2 linked regions of the Lacibacter sediminis genome follow. The protein of the gene in region 1 binds, or shares a complex with, the protein of each later gene. Links are inferred from orthologs where the notes say so. Each region holds a gene or a part of one and is shown on either strand. Other genes may lie near its edges.

What was found.
Region 2: the proteins of mnmE (region 1) and mnmG are in contact, whole or in part, in a solved structure (PDB 9HIP), measured with the Escherichia coli proteins. The link is inferred for Lacibacter sediminis from one-to-one orthologs.

What each region holds. Positions count from the first base shown.
Region 1 is NZ_CP060007.1:744,542-752,361, forward strand. What follows is about bases 2,134-5,084. They hold mnmE (tRNA uridine-5-carboxymethylaminomethyl(34) synthesis GTPase MnmE), read left to right. Parts: upstream 2,134-2,894; coding sequence 2,895-4,274; downstream 4,275-5,084. Other genes in these bases: H4075_RS03360 (energy transducer TonB), read left to right, coding at 2,134-2,245; H4075_RS03365 (ExbD/TolR family protein), read left to right, coding at 2,386-2,856; H4075_RS03375 (hypothetical protein), read right to left, coding at 4,330-4,836; H4075_RS03380 (response regulator), read right to left, coding at 5,049-5,084. In the rest of the region: H4075_RS03345 (MotA/TolQ/ExbB proton channel family protein), read left to right, coding at 1-41; H4075_RS03350 (ExbD/TolR family protein), read left to right, coding at 104-772; H4075_RS03355 (ExbD/TolR family protein), read left to right, coding at 803-1,366; more of H4075_RS03360, read left to right, coding at 1,418-2,133; more of H4075_RS03380, read right to left, coding at 5,085-5,447; H4075_RS03385 (ABC transporter substrate-binding protein), read right to left, coding at 5,444-7,588. UniProt on the Escherichia coli protein: Exhibits a very high intrinsic GTPase hydrolysis rate. Involved in the addition of a carboxymethylaminomethyl (cmnm) group at the wobble position (U34) of certain tRNAs, forming tRNA-cmnm(5)s(2)U34.
Region 2 is NZ_CP060007.1:47,097-54,948, forward strand. Bases 2,163-5,145 are described here. They hold mnmG (tRNA uridine-5-carboxymethylaminomethyl(34) synthesis enzyme MnmG), read left to right. Parts: upstream 2,163-2,711; coding sequence 2,712-4,580; downstream 4,581-5,145. Other genes in these bases: H4075_RS00230 (hypothetical protein), read left to right, coding at 2,163-2,669; H4075_RS00240 (outer membrane beta-barrel family protein), read left to right, coding at 4,811-5,145. In the rest of the region: chrA (chromate efflux transporter), read left to right, coding at 1-12; nadD (nicotinate (nicotinamide) nucleotide adenylyltransferase), read right to left, coding at 1-579; H4075_RS00215 (FeoA family protein), read right to left, coding at 598-825; rRNA maturation RNase YbeY, read left to right, coding at 881-1,318; H4075_RS00225 (CAP domain-containing protein), read left to right, coding at 1,318-1,980; more of H4075_RS00230, read left to right, coding at 2,052-2,162; more of H4075_RS00240, read left to right, coding at 5,146-7,267; H4075_RS00245 (helix-turn-helix domain-containing protein), read right to left, coding at 7,562-7,852. UniProt on the Escherichia coli protein: NAD-binding protein involved in the addition of a carboxymethylaminomethyl (cmnm) group at the wobble position (U34) of certain tRNAs, forming tRNA-cmnm(5)s(2)U34.

The sequences.
Region 1 (7,820 bases):
GCTTTACATTAACTCAAAGTTTTGCAACTCAGTACAAGTAATTGATTGAGTGTTTATGGATTTTTTGAATTATTGAATCTTTCATTACAAAACTGGTAAGTAAATGTCTAAACTCAATAAAATTGCCAAAAAAAGTACCTGGGTGGATATGACAGCCTTCGTGGATCTGTCGTTTCTGATCCTTACTTTCTTTATGCTGGCAACGAAATTTAAGCCACCTGAGGTGCTTAAAATTCAAAACCCTCACTCAGTATCATCGATAAACCAACCGGAGAAGGATGTGTTTAAGGTTTCGTTTGATAAAGACGGCAAAGTGTTTATCAGCTTTAGTCCGGATAAAGACGGAAAAGAAAAAGCGCAACTGACTGCGGAAGTATTAAGCCGCCAAAAAGGTTTAGGACTCACGCCTGGTGAAATTGCAACATTTGTAAATTTTTCCGTTGGTGGTATCGGGGTTCCAATTGGCCAATTGAAAAGTTTTCTGGCGCTTACAGATGCTCAGTATAAAGAGTTTTCTCAACCCGGTATCCCTGTAAAGGATACGTTAAATAATCAGTTAAATGATTATTTAAACGCCTTGATCACAGGTACAGGTGGCCGCAAGCCTGAAAACGTAATGCTGAACGGAGATAATGGAACAGAGTATCCATATTTTAAAAATGTACTGGCTGCATTTAAGAAGAATGGTATTTTTTCCTTTAAGCTTATTACTGCATTAGAAGGTGTGCCAAGCGGAACGCCTCTTTACAAAAAGCAAAGAGAAGGTAAGTAAACAACATTTTTAACTTTAATAACAAACGCTATGGGAGCAGATGTATCAGCACCGGATAGTGGGGGGCATAAGAAAGGCCCCGGGGTCAAGAAACAAGCCCGTAAGGATACCAAGGTGGATATGACGCCGATGGTGGATCTGGGATTCCTATTGATTACCTTTTTTATCTTCACTACAACAATGAGCACGCCAAAGGCTTTTAAGCTCAATGTTCCGGACGATAGTGCAAAGGAAGAGGAACAAAATCAGGCGAAAGCGTCAGGTGCGTTTACTGTGTTGTTAGGTAAGGATAATCACATTTATTATTACGAAGGACAATTGGCCGAAGACGGTTCCAATTTTAAATCTTCTAATTTTAAAGATATCAGAGCCGAATTGCTCAGGAAAAAGGCAAGTACGCCTGAAAAAGATCTTGTAATTATTATTAAGCCAAACGATAATTCTGTTTATAAGAATGTAGTGGATATGCTTGATGAAATGCAGATCACTGACATTAAGCGATATGCGATTGTTGACATTTTTCCAGTTGAAGTTGATCTGATCAGCCTCACAGAAGGAACTAGCCCACCTGCTGCTCCGGCCGGCGGAAAATAGTTTATGGAAAAAAAGCAAACAAGCATCTAATTCTAAACACAACTGTTAATTATGGAAGTAAATAAAATATTAAGTGCCGATTTTCTTGATATCCTTTTTGATCAAAGGAACAAGGAATATGGTGCTTATGAACTCCGCAAAAACTACCAGAAGAGGTTAACCACCGCTTTGTTGATGACAGCTGGTGCCGCTTTGCTGATTTTCCTGATGGTGATCGTTGGTCGTAGCGTAAGTGACAGTAATAAAAATAAAGTCAAAGTACAAGACGTTACACTTGCGGAAATTAAGCAGGAACAACCTGAAAAAATTGAGCCGCCGCCGCCACCTCCTCCAAAACAGGAGCCACCAAAAATTGAGATCACCAAGTTTACGCCTCCTAAAATTGTAGAAGACGAAAAATTTGATGAGAAGCAAGAGGTGAAAGAAGTGGAAGAAATTACCAACGTAGGTAAAATTGACCAGGAAGGTATCAAGGATCCTGAAATTGTGAATCCTCCAAAAGTGGAAGAAGAAACAAAAGTAGTGGAAGCTCCAAAAGAAGATCCCAACCAGGTATTTACCAAAGTGGAAGTTGAAGCCCAGTTCCCGGGTGGTGAAGGAAAATGGAATCAGTATGTACAACGTGAAGTAGAAAAGAACATCGACGATCTCGTTGATGATGGTCAAGCCGGTACATGTGAAGTTCAGTTCATCGTGGATAAAGAAGGTAACGTAAGTAATGTGGAAGCATTATCAATGAAAGGTTCTAAATTAGCAGAAGTAGCGGTGAACGCTATCAAGCGTGGACCTAAATGGATACCAGCTATTCAAAACGGTCGCCAGGTAAAAGCATGGCGTCGTCAGAAAATTACGTTCCGTCTGCCAGACGAACAACCTTAAGACCTTTTCAAGAAGGAATATACAAGCAAGTTCCCCATCGGATTTCCGATGGGGATTTTTGTTTCTATATGATATCTGCTGAAGATATTTTCTTCTTATGGAATCATCTTCTTTTCACATCTCAATTGAAAACAAAGCTTATGGATGCAATCAATCAAACCAACAAAAGATCACTCAACATTGATTTCGCTCCAATGGTTGATCTTGGATTTCTGCTCATCACCTTCTTTATTTTCACCACAAAACTTACAGAGGCAAAAGCATTTAAGCTGAATATGCCTGACGATAGTCCGGTAGAAATTCCCACCACTACTTCTGAATCTGCTACCATCACTTTACAATTGAAAGGCGACGGTGTTGTTGATTATTATGAAGGGTTTGAACAAAAGCCTTTACAGAAAGGGACACTTACTCTCTATGCACAAAACTCTGTGCGAACTCATTTAATTGACAAACGCAATCGTATTCTTCAAAAGCACGGCAGTGATACAAACTATGTAGTTCTTATCCAACCAACCACCAAAACCTCGTATAAAGAAGTAGTGGATGTGCTGGATGAAATGCAGATTCTCGCTATCAACAAGTATGTTTTGCTCGACGGTAAGCAGTAAAAGTAGTGCAGCATGTCAGCAACCGTTAAATTTGCAGCATGCTCGGAAAATTATCTGGTTGGGACGATACAATTGTTGCGCTTGCAACACCAAATGGAGTAGGTGCCATTGGCGTTATCCGTTTAAGCGGACCAAAGACGATTGCGATCGTTAATCAATTGTTTCCTTCAAAAGATCTTTCAAAACAATCATCGCATACCATTCATGTTGGCTTTTTGAAGGATGGAGATAAAGTGTTGGATGAAGTAGTAGTATCATTATTTAAAAATCCCAAAAGTTATACGGGTGAAGATGTGATTGAGATTTCCTGTCATGGTTCTCCCTTTATCCAGGAGCAGGTGATCAACACAATTGTGAAGCATGGGGCTCGTTTAGCAAAGCCCGGTGAATTTACACAACGTGCTTTTTTGAAAGGTAAACTTGATCTTACACAGGCGGAGGCAGTGGCTGATCTTATTGCAAGCAATACAGAAGCATCACAAAAAACAGCATTGCATAATATTCGTGGCGGGTTTTCAACGGTATTAAAAGAGTTGAGAGAACAACTGATCACGTTCTCAGCATTGATTGAACTGGAGCTGGATTTTTCGCAGGAAGATGTGGAGTTTGCCGATCGCACAAAATTTTATGAACTCATTCATCGCTCACAAAAAGTAACTACTGATCTGTTGCAGTCGTTTCAATTAGGCAATGTGATCAAGAACGGTGTAAGTGTTGCCATTGTTGGTAAACCCAATGCTGGCAAATCAACTTTACTGAATACATTATTGAATGAGAACCGTGCAATTGTGAGTGAAATTGCCGGCACCACAAGAGATACCATTGAAGAAGTGATCAACATCAACGGTATTCTGTTCCGCTTGATCGACACCGCAGGTATACGCAAAAGCATAGATGCCATTGAAGTGATCGGTGTAGAAAAAAGTATGGAGAAAATGCAGCAGGCCGATCTTGTACTTTATCTATTTGATGTAAACACCGAATCAAAAGCTGAGCTGGAAACTGCATTACTGCAGGTAAAGCAACAAAACAAAAGCTATTTACTTATAGGTAATAAAGTGGATGTGCTTGGTGAAGAAGAAGCGCAACAAAAGTTCTATGGAGACGGCGTGTTTTTTATTGCCGCCAAATCAAACAAACATATTGATGTATTGAAGGAGCGGTTGGTTGATAAAGTGGTGCAGGGAACCATACAAACAGAAAGCACCATTGTTACCAATGCCCGGCATTATACTGCATTGCAGGAAGTAGAAAAATCATTGAACGATATCAAAGCAGGGCTGGATAATCAATTGCCCGGCGATCTGCTGGCGCTGGATATTCGCAGGTGTCTTCATTTCCTTGGAGAGATCACAGGTGAGATCACCAATGAAGATCGTCTAGATTATATTTTTAGCAAGTTTTGTATCGGAAAATAAAAAAAGCGTCGCCTGGAAAAAGCAACGCCGAAACCAAAACAACTGCATGAGAAGATTAAGGAATGTTGATACTCCTGATCGTACATTCATTGATGATTTTACCTGTGCCGTATTTATCCCAAAATACTACTTGTATATTATAATTCTTTTCCCATTCCATCGGCTTGCCGGTGTTAATGGTGCATTTTAATCTTGTTGCTGAATCTCTTTTGAAAACATCATTTTCTGCAAACAGATCTTTTTCTTCTAACAGAACAGTTCCTTTCTCATCACTTATGCGCAAAGAACAACCTGCTGATACGTTACCATTCTTTTCAATCATCCCGTCAATTTCATCATTCACCAGTACAAAACTTTCACCAAGTGGTATGTCTGTATGCCCCAGCACCTCGTTATTCATCACAAGAAAAACGGACTTAGGTTGCATATTGATGTACTGAGCAGTTAAGCCCGTGTTTAAATCTTTTGTAACACCGGCGATTTTTTTGCCGCTGCATGAAACAAATAACATTGCAAGAAAGATGCAGGATGCAGCCGGTAAAAATTTTACCGGCCAGTTCATCGTGCATGATAAGATCCGAAGGGTGTTTTTCAGCAGCATATGGCCATTAAGCCACTCGTATTTATTGTTTCTGTCCTGCAAATACATAAGGTGTTTTTCTTTGTTAAATCAACACTGTAAAAGTGTAACAAAGAAAACAGATGTTAAAATTTTTGAAGGCGAATGGAAGGTTTTGCCAGCTGAAGCGTAGAAAAATGCAATTGAAAAGAAAGTCAACCGGCCAGCATTTCCTGGATAGCCTCTTTTGTGAGGGGCTTTACAAATACTTTTTTCACAGTGGAAAAGCTTTTCGCTTTCACTTTGTCCTCATGATAAACTGAAGAAGTATAGAGATAAACATTTGTATGAAAGTGATTGCGCTGCTCCAGCTGATCGATCTTCTTCAAAAACTCCCATCCATCCATCAAAGGCATATTAATATCCAACAATATAATATCGGGTAATGTTTGTTTCTGGTTCAACTTGCTATCGATGTAATGCAGCGCTTCCTGTGGATTTGTAAAAGCATCAATGATTGCATTGGGCAGGTGCATCGATATAATTTCTCTGCTGAGAAAATTATTGATGTCATCATCGTCAATCAGTAGAATATGTTTTACCTGTTCTGTCATGACTGCAATTGTTTTTTGGGAATATAGACTGTAAAGGTTGAACCTCTGTTGACTTTACTGCTTAATGTGATTTTGCCATTGAGTGTTTCAAGTTGTGTTTTAATAATGTAAAGCCCCATGCCTTTTCCATCAATACCCGTATGAAAACGTTGGAATAATGAAAACACCTTATCACCATACTGTTCAAGATCAATTCCCTGGCCATTATCTTCAACGGTAAGCATATAATACTCTTTATCTTCAGATGAAGTAATGTGAATAACAGCGTTTACATCCTTGCGACGATATTTAATTGCATTGGTAATGAGGTTTTGAAAAATACTCCGGATGATTCTTTTTGAAAACCATATTTCTTTTACTGAAAAATCATTGCTGATAGTTATTGCGGTTGTTTTTATCTGCTCACTGATTGATGCCGTAACGGTTTGCAGTTCTGTTTCCAACGAAACTGAGCTCATCGTTTCTCCGGCAACAGTTCTGAAGGAAAGAATTTCATTTACATCGTTCAACGTTTCGTTGAGTATGGAAATACATTCCTTTATCTTTTCGAAATAAATTTTATTATGTTCACCCAATTCTTCTTTTTTAAACAATCGTGAAAGACTCAAAAGGTTAGCTACCGGTGAACGGAGATTGTGTGATGTGATGTATGCAAACTGCTGCAGTTCTTTATTTCTTTTTAAGAGGGTAGAAGAGAGCTCACTCAATTCTATCTCTTTATTTTTAAGCTCGTTTACATTTAAAAAGATACCTGAAAGATGCAGGGCTTTATTATTGTGATCACGTTTAACTGCTTTGCTGATAAGAAGGCACCATTTCCATTCTCCTGATTTTGTTTTAAGCCGAACAATCACACCCTGTTCATCTGTCTCCGCATTGATTTGAGCGTGAACATAACCGATCAGTGGTTGCAAATCATCCGGATGAACTTTTGAACGGAGATAGCTGCGATCGGTTAAAAATTCAACAGGATCGTAACCAAGATTTGTGGCAGCCGAATCACCTAAAAAAACCGAATCGTTCTCTACATCCCAATCCCAGATGCCAATACCGGCGGCCTGTATGGCAAGTTTCAGCCGTTCTTTATTTACCCCCAGTTGCTCCTGCGTTTTTGTTCTTGCCTTTACTTCAAGTTCAAGTTCACGGGTGCGTTTGCGAACCGCTCTTCGTAACGACAGATTGTACACAAGGAATATTACGATAATAATACCTGCAACAATACTGCTGTACAAAATAATATTCAGTAACCGGTTTGATGCTGTTTTCTCAGGATCATACAGAAAGCCATCTAACGTAACAGATCGGTCAATAAGCCCCAGAGATTGATGTATATTTAGTATATGCTGCCATCTTCCTTCATTCATGTGACCGATCTCAACAAGACCGGGTAATATCAAGTGTTGCATTTGTTCCGCTTCATACAACAATGCTTCTTTTGTAACATTACGTTCTTTAACTCCGGGAAGTGTAAGAATATAGTCAGCCAACTCATCAGGATTTTTCATTGCATATTCCCAACCTTTAAAACTGGCTCGCTTGAATTTTTCAACAAGAGTGGGGTTGTTTTTTACAAGTGATGTTGATGTGAATAAAAGGTCGCCATAAAAATCAATTCCATAATTCACCGGTAAGATCGTATGCACATGCATACCTGCTTTTTCTAATTGGTAAGGCTCCACAGAAATATAACCGGTCATTGCATCTGACAGTCCGTTGATGAGGTCCATATTGTTCCAGCTATGTGGAATTACTTTTAATGAATCAAGCGGGATGCCCTCTTTTAAAAATAATGCCTGCAACTGCACCCACCCCTGGTCTTCTGATGCCATAATACGTTTACCAACAAGATCGGCCGGAGTATTAATGCCTGATGTGTTTAGCGAAATAACAGTATAAGCAGAGTGTTGAAATACAGGACCCACAACCATTAACTTATCGCCCTTTGCATAATTTAAAATAAGGTCGGAACCTGTTACTGCAAAATCAGCATCACCATTCAATACTGCTTTAACAGGTGGATGATCTTTATCGGCGGGAATAATTTTTACATCTAAACCTTCGGCTTTGTAATAACCTTTAAGTTGAGCGGCATAATAGCCGGCGAATTGAAACTGGTGCCACCATTTTAAATGCAGGCGCACGGGATTGTTCTGCGCAGAGGCGCTAAGAAATGTTATGCAGGCACTTGTGCATAACAAGAGATGTATAAAATGTGATATTGGTTTCTGTTTAGCCAGAAATTTTGGTTTTTGGGTGTAGTCACTTTTTCTTCATCAAATTACGGATATAAATTTTATTTAAACTGTATTGACAATATTAATTTTTTATACTGATAAGACTTTTAACCACTCATAAAAAACAATTCCGGCAATC
Region 2 (7,852 bases), 700 kb from region 1 along the record:
TGGATTTTTTAGTTTATAGTATCCTGCCGATTCTATCTCATCACATACAAGATCAGGTACTAGAAAACGGATTGATTTCCCTTTTGATATTAACTCACGGATATGCGTAGCCGAAATTTCCAATAATGGAGCAGTAAGGGAATGAAGTTCTTTAATTTGGTGAGGAACTATTGGGAAGCCCGGTCTCGTGTAAACATAGATTGGGAAGCCTGCCATGATCTGCTCAGCATTTTTCCACTTATCCAGGTTTTGAAGGCTGTCACTACCCATAATCACGGAAAAAGAATGTTGGGAATATTTCTCCTGTAAATAGGTTAGCGTTGTAATTGTATAAGAGGGTTTGGGTAATCTAAACTCAATATCAATTGCTTTTAGAGAAGCACTTTTTTGGATAGCCAGATTTACAAGATGCAAGCGATCGTATTCATTTAAAAGATACTTTTGCTGCTTAAACGGATTTTGCGGAGAAACAACAAACCAAACCTGTGAAAGGTCGGTTTCGTTTAAAATGTGCTGGGCAATAATAAGATGTCCCGCATGGATGGGGTTAAAAGAACCAAAATAAAGTCCAATCTTCATTAATTAATTGAATTACAATTAGTTAGGTGTTTTAACCAATATGCTTTGAGCTTCTTCGATCCGCAGACTTAATTGATAGCCTGCTACTTTTATGCTGATGGGGTCACCTAAAGGAGCCTGCATTTCCACTGTAACTTCCTCTCCTGGGACACACCCCATTTCCATCAACTTCAAAAAAATCTCGTCATTTTCAAAAGAGTGAATAATTGCTTTTTGTCCAGGTTCTAATTCCGATAATCTTTTCATACGCAGTTGCAAAAGTATCGCTTCCTGAAATGAAACTTTCCCGAATTTTGGAATTATGCAGGCAGCACGTGTTAATTTTTTTTACCAGGATGTAACGTTTTCTTTTTCCAACCGAACAAGAGTAAAGGGGTTTGTAAAGAAGTTATTTCATAGAGAAGGGTTTAAATTAAGTGAATTAAATATCATCTTCTGCACGGATGAAGCTTTGCTTGAGATCAACAGGAATTTTCTGCAACACGACTACTATACAGACATTATTACTTTTCCTCTTAGTACAGGATCTCAACCAATTCAGGCTGAACTTTACATCAGCATCGATAGGGTTCGGGATAACGCTAAACAAGCCGCTACTTCTTTTAAAGACGAACTTCACAGGGTAATTTTTCATGGATGTCTCCACCTTGCAGGATATGGCGATAAGTCTTCACAACAAATTAAGAAGATGCGTGAACGGGAAGACCATTATTTGCGTTTATACAGCAAACAACAGTAATGATCCGGTTCCTGCTTTCCTTTCTGTTCGTTTGTTTAGCAAGCCTGTCCTTTTCGCAGGGAGTAATTGTATTGCAGGATAAACCCTTTGTATACAATCAGCTTCGTGATACAGCCGTTTGGAATCGACTGGTTTCTAGCCGGGGCTTTGCGGACTTATCAGTAATGGAGCAGGATTTTTTCTATTGGACTAATTTGATGAGAAAGAATCCGGGGCAATTCGGTGAAACAGTATTGCAAGAATTTTTAAGACAATTTCCAGAAGCCAGTTCGCCTGATGCAAAATCACTCGCTGCTGATTTGAAGAAAGCTCAAAGAAATCTTCCATTTCTTGATCCCGACCATGGGCTGTGTGTTATGGCCTCAACCCATGCTAAAGATTTGAAGAGTAGAAATGGTATTATTTCGCACCAGTCTTCTACCGGTAAAGATTTTGTGCAAAGGATAAAAGAGGCAGGCAAATACCGCTGCGGTGCAGAAAATGTGTTTGTCGGTACTCCGGACGCATTAGACGCCTTAATACTTCTTCTTATTGATAAAGGCGTGAAGGATAAAGGTCATCGCAAAAATCTCCTTGACCCCTCCTTCACATTAATGGGCGCCTCTTTTGAGGAGATGAACAGTAAAAAGGCTGTCTTGGTACAAGACTTCGGTTGCAAATAAGTTTCACGAAACACAGTTTCATCATGAAACTGTGTTTCGTGAAACAGTAACTTTGTTCAAAATCAGATTACATGCCCAGGAAGAGATGGACAGCCCAAACAGAAGTTACCCCCTCGCTTTTAAAGTTCAGAGAAAAGAGAAAATGGCAGATTGCACTTAGAAGATATTTGCTGGAGAGAAACCCTTGTGTGTCTTATGCCCCCTACTTTGGCTTAGACATTGAAAGCTTTCGAAAATGGATTGAAATGCAGTTTACAGAAGATATCTCTTGGGAAAGCTTTGGACAAAACTGGCAGTTTGATCACATTATTCCTGTAACCTATTTTGATTTTGCAGACGATGATGAATTAACGCTGTGCTGGAACTTCACCAATATTCGGGTAGAAACCATACAAAACAATAAGGATAGGGGTAACAGGGTTGATGTTTTGATGGCAAAGGATTACTTCGGCAACTTATACAAAGAAACGGGCTACGAAGTTTGCCAGGAGCTATTGAGAAAAATCGAACGCATTGAAATAGCGGAAATAATCCCGACTACAAATCAAAAGGCGTTTATACTTCAGCATAAAGACTACCTGAAACACATTGAAGGGTTTACTTCTTATGAATTTGAACTGCTGAACTCCGGACGGGATATCGAAGAAGTAAAAAAAGAGGCCGAGCTGATCAAAAAGCTGGGGCGATAATCAGAAACCAGATGGAAAACAATTTGGTTAACTTTGCGCCCTATGTTTCCTGAATACGATGTGATAGTTGTTGGTGCCGGCCATGCCGGTTGTGAGGCGGCCGCCTCTGCTGCGAATATGGGCAGTAAGGTGTTGTTGGTTACAATGAACATGCAGACCATTGCTCAAATGAGCTGTAATCCTGCTATGGGCGGAATTGCCAAAGGCCAGATCGTACGGGAAATAGATGCTCTTGGAGGGTATAGTGGAATTGTTAGTGATAAGAGCATGATCCAGTTCAGGATGCTCAACCGATCAAAAGGCCCGGCTATGTGGAGCCCAAGAACACAAAACGACCGGATGCTCTTTGCCACAACATGGAGGGAAATGCTGGAGCAAACGCCTAATGTTGATTTCTACCAGGATATGGTGCGCCAACTGTTGGTGAAGGATGGCCGTTGCTACGGAGTTATAACGGGGTTGGGCCATGAGATCAAAGCAAAATCAGTGGTGGTCACCAGTGGTACTTTTCTGAACGGTGTTATTCATATTGGTGAGAAGCAATTAGGTGGCGGACGTATTTCAGAGAAAGCAGCAACAGGGATTACCGAGCAATTGGTTGAGCTTGGATTTGAAAGCGATCGCCTCAAAACAGGCACACCTCCACGAATTGATGGACGCAGTCTCGATTATTCCAAAATGGAAGAACAGAAGGGCGACGAAGAGATCACTGGTTTTTCCTACATGGATGTTCCCGTCATTAAGCCCGAGCAACAACGAAGCTGTTTTATTACATATACAAGCCAGGAAGTACATGATGTTTTAAAGACTGGTTTCGACCGCAGCCCCATGTACCAGGGTCGCATCCAGGGAACTGGTCCACGTTATTGCCCGAGTATAGAAGATAAGATCAATCGATTTGCCGAACGTGATCGTCACCAACTATTTGTTGAGCCGGAAGGCTGGAACACAGTTGAGATTTATGTAAACGGATTTTCAACTTCATTACCGGAACAAGTGCAATACGAAGCTCTTCGTAAAGTGGTAGGTTTTGAGAATGTGCGCATGTTCCGCCCCGGCTATGCGATTGAATACGATTTCTTCCCACCAACACAATTGACCTACTCACTCGAAACAAAACAAATACAGAACCTGTTCTTTGCCGGCCAGATCAACGGAACCACTGGTTACGAAGAAGCGGCTTGCCAGGGATTAATGGCCGGCATCAATGCGCATTTGAAAGCAACAGAACAGGATCCGTTTATTTTAAAAAGAAGCGATGCCTATATCGGTGTGTTGATCGATGACCTCATCAGCAAAGGCACAGATGAACCATATCGCATGTTTACCAGTCGTGCTGAATACAGAACACTGCTGCGCCAGGATAATGCTGATCTGCGGTTAACCGAACTCAGTTACAAAATGGGATTAGCAACGCAGGAACGCATGGATAAAACCCGCAGCAAACTGGATGCGGTGGAACGCATCAAATCATCGCTGGCAGATGTTTCACTCACGCCTGAAGAAATCAATGAGCTCCTTGTTGCAAACAATAGTGCGCCACTTACGCAAAAACAAAAAGCATTACAACTGTTACTTCGCCCCGGTATTCAATTGAGCAAACTGATTGCTGCATCACCCACCTTACAACAACTAACGGGAACGCCTACCGCAGAAGTAATGGAGCAGGCAGAAATACAGGTGAAGTATGATGTGTACATCGAAAAAGAAAAAGAACTGGTACAACGCATGAGCCAATTGGAAGACCTCGAAATTCCAAACAGTTTTGATTATAACAAGATCTCTTCTTTAAGTACAGAAGCATTGCAGAAGTTTAAAAAAATCAAGCCACGCACGCTTGGCCAGGCATCACGCATTTCAGGTGTAAACCCAAGTGATGTGCAAATACTCATGGTGTATATGGGGCGTTAACCTGACGAATTTTTCACATACAATCAATTTGGTAAAATTGTGACAAGGATTAACAATTGTTAACTCCATTCAATAGTTTATTTCACTCTCTGTCATTAATCACTACGACACGATTCGTTTTTAAACAACATTTGTGAAACCGAATCATCATGTTGCATGCAACGACTGCATGTACATTAACATGCTTGCAAAAGTTACCATTGATTCGGGTGTCTATAACACTTGAATACATGAACAGAGTTACATTAAGCCTTATCATCCTTTTCTTTGCAGCAATTGTATCTGCACAAACATCCGTACGTGGAAAAATAACAACCACCATTCTTAACCAGGATAAGAAACCGGTAGAGAATGCAACAGCTGAATTATTGCGGAGTAAAGATTCTTCATTGGTAAAAACAGCATTGTCTGATAAAGCCGGACTTGTAGAATTTGAACGCATCCCCTTAGGTTCTTATATTATTCGAACCAGTCTTGTAAATCACGAGAAACAATTTTCATCAGTCATTACAATTTCCGAAAATCAAACAACAGCATCAGCAGCAGATGTTGTACTTCAACCTTCAGCCACACAATTAAAAACAATTGAAGTAACAGGAAGGAAACCGTTCATTCAACGCCTTGGTGACCGTATCGTTGTAAACGTTGAAAACAGTGTGGTGAATGCTGGAAGTTCTGCCTTTGATGTATTGGAACGTTCACCAGGTATTTTAATTGATGCAAATGATAACCTCAGCATGCGTGGCCGCAGCGGTGTCATCATCATGATCGATGGAAAACCAACACCCATGAGTGGTGCCGATCTGGTGAACTACTTACGAAGCCTTCCATCAAATGCTATTGAACGCATTGATCTTATCACCAACCCATCATCAAAGTATGATGCAGCAGGTAATGCAGGCATCATTGATATCCGCATGAAAAAAGATCAACGCTTTGGTACCAATGGCAGCATTACTGCAGGTTACGGACAAGGTGTTTATCCTAAAGCAAACGGCGGTATCAATTTCAATCACCGCAATAAGAAAATGAATTTGTTCGGTGGTTATAATTATGCCTACCGGATGAATTTGAATAACCTGTTGCTCGATCGTAATTTCTTTACCAGCTCTGGCGAATTCACCGGGAAAGATGAAAAGAATAACTATACCAAAATTCCTTTAGACCTGCACACCTTGCGTATTGGTGCCGATTTCTTTCCTTCGAAAAAAACAGTGATCGGGTTTGTGGTAAACAGCAACATGAATTTTATCAGACCAAATAATAATAACAGTTCTGTTGTGAGTGATGCATCCAAACAACCCATGTTCACCTTCCGCACACAAACACGCAGCCAGAATGAAAACAAGAATGCTGTGGCGAACGTGAACATCAAACATACATTCGATAGTACTGGAAAAGAATTAACAGCCGATATTGATATGGGTTATTTCGGATCAGATAATGATTCACGTGTGGCAACACAATATTATAAACTCGATGGAACTGCATTGCAACCTGATTATATATTAGATGGATTCCAGAAAGGGAACTTACGTCTTGCAACAGCAAAGGCCGATTATGTGCAACCTATGAAAAGCAAAAGCCGTTTTGAAGCAGGCTTTAAAACAAGTTTGGTGCATGCCGATAACGATGCACGCTTCTTTGATATGAGCAGCGGTTCACCAATTGATGATGAAAACAAAACCAATCATTTTTATTACGACGAAAATATCAACGCAGCTTATACCAACTTTAAAAAAGAATACAAGAAGTTTGACTTCCAGATCGGCTTACGTGCAGAGAACACTAATGTAAAAACTAAACAGGTAAAAGGAAACATCACATGGGATTCATCATACACACAACTCTTCCCAAGTGCCTTCTTTAATTATAAGCTGAAAGAAGATCAAACATTGGGCGTATCTGTCAGCCGTCGTATCGACAGACCAAACTATTCTCAACTGAATCCATTCTTATTCCTGATTGATGTAACAACTTATTCAACCGGTAACCCGGCTCTGTTACCACAGTTCACCTGGAGTTATGAGTTGAACTATACCGTGAAGAATATCAACTTCACACTTGGTTACAGCCGCACAAAGAATAACCAGAATATTGTGATCACACGATTTAAAGATGCGTTCCCCAATATTCCGAGTGATGACAACATTACGGTGCAGATACCGGTGAACCTTGCTTCATCTGATTACTATGGCTTAACTGTTGCTGCACCTGTACGCATCAACAAATGGTGGAACATGATGAACAATGCCAATGTGTTTTACAATCATTTCAATGGCAGACTTGCAGGAACAACATTAGATAATGGTAAAGCAGTGGTGAACCTCAGCAGCAATCATACGTTCACCTTTGGTAAAGGCTGGACTAGTGAATTGTTTGGTAACTATAATTCAGGTGGACAATATGGTTTTATGGCCATGCGTCCGCAATGGGGTGTGGGTGCAGGTGTACAAAAAAGTTTATGGAAAGGAAAAGGCCAGGTGCGTTTCAACATCACCGATATTTTCTGGACCAATTTACCAAGAGCAACAATTACGTATAACAACTATATCGAAATATGGAGAGCATACCGTGAAACAAGAGTAGCCAACCTCAGCTTCACGTATCGCTTTGGCAGTAATAAAGTGGCACAGGCAAGAAGAAGAACAACGGCATCGGAAGAAGAGCGCCAACGTGCACAATAAACCGCTGATGATGTGAAAGGAATGATGCGCATGATAAACATTCAGCGACTCTAACAACCAAGTACATTTTTTCTCATGTTGATAACGGGCTGGTATTCTTATCGGCCCTCTTTTTTTTCTTCACGAAAAAAATGAATAGGCAATAATCAACAGGCAATTGGCAAAGCGTGAAGCTTTGACATGCTATGTATTTTTGCCCGTTGCCTATTGACAATTGCCAATTGCTCTTCCTGTATTTCTTTGGAATTTGGTTTTTGTGTCTTGGATTTTCTTGTATGCCTTTCTTGTGCCTTTCTACCTTAATTCTTTCTTCCTTGCAATCTGCAATAACTGTAAGTGAGGTTGTAAATGCACCAGGCTGTCTTTCTGTAGAAACTGGCGGAGATGTTTGTGGAAATGACTGTAATCGTAGTAACCATACACACCGTAATGAAACGTTTGCGGACGGCTCACGATATGGCTCACAGCTTTGCGTATACGCAACACCTGTAAGGCCTGCTTGCTGCTCACACCCGTGCCCGATTCAAAATAACGTTGCAACGTGCGTGTGGAAATGCTGTAATGTGCAGCAAGATCTTCAATGGT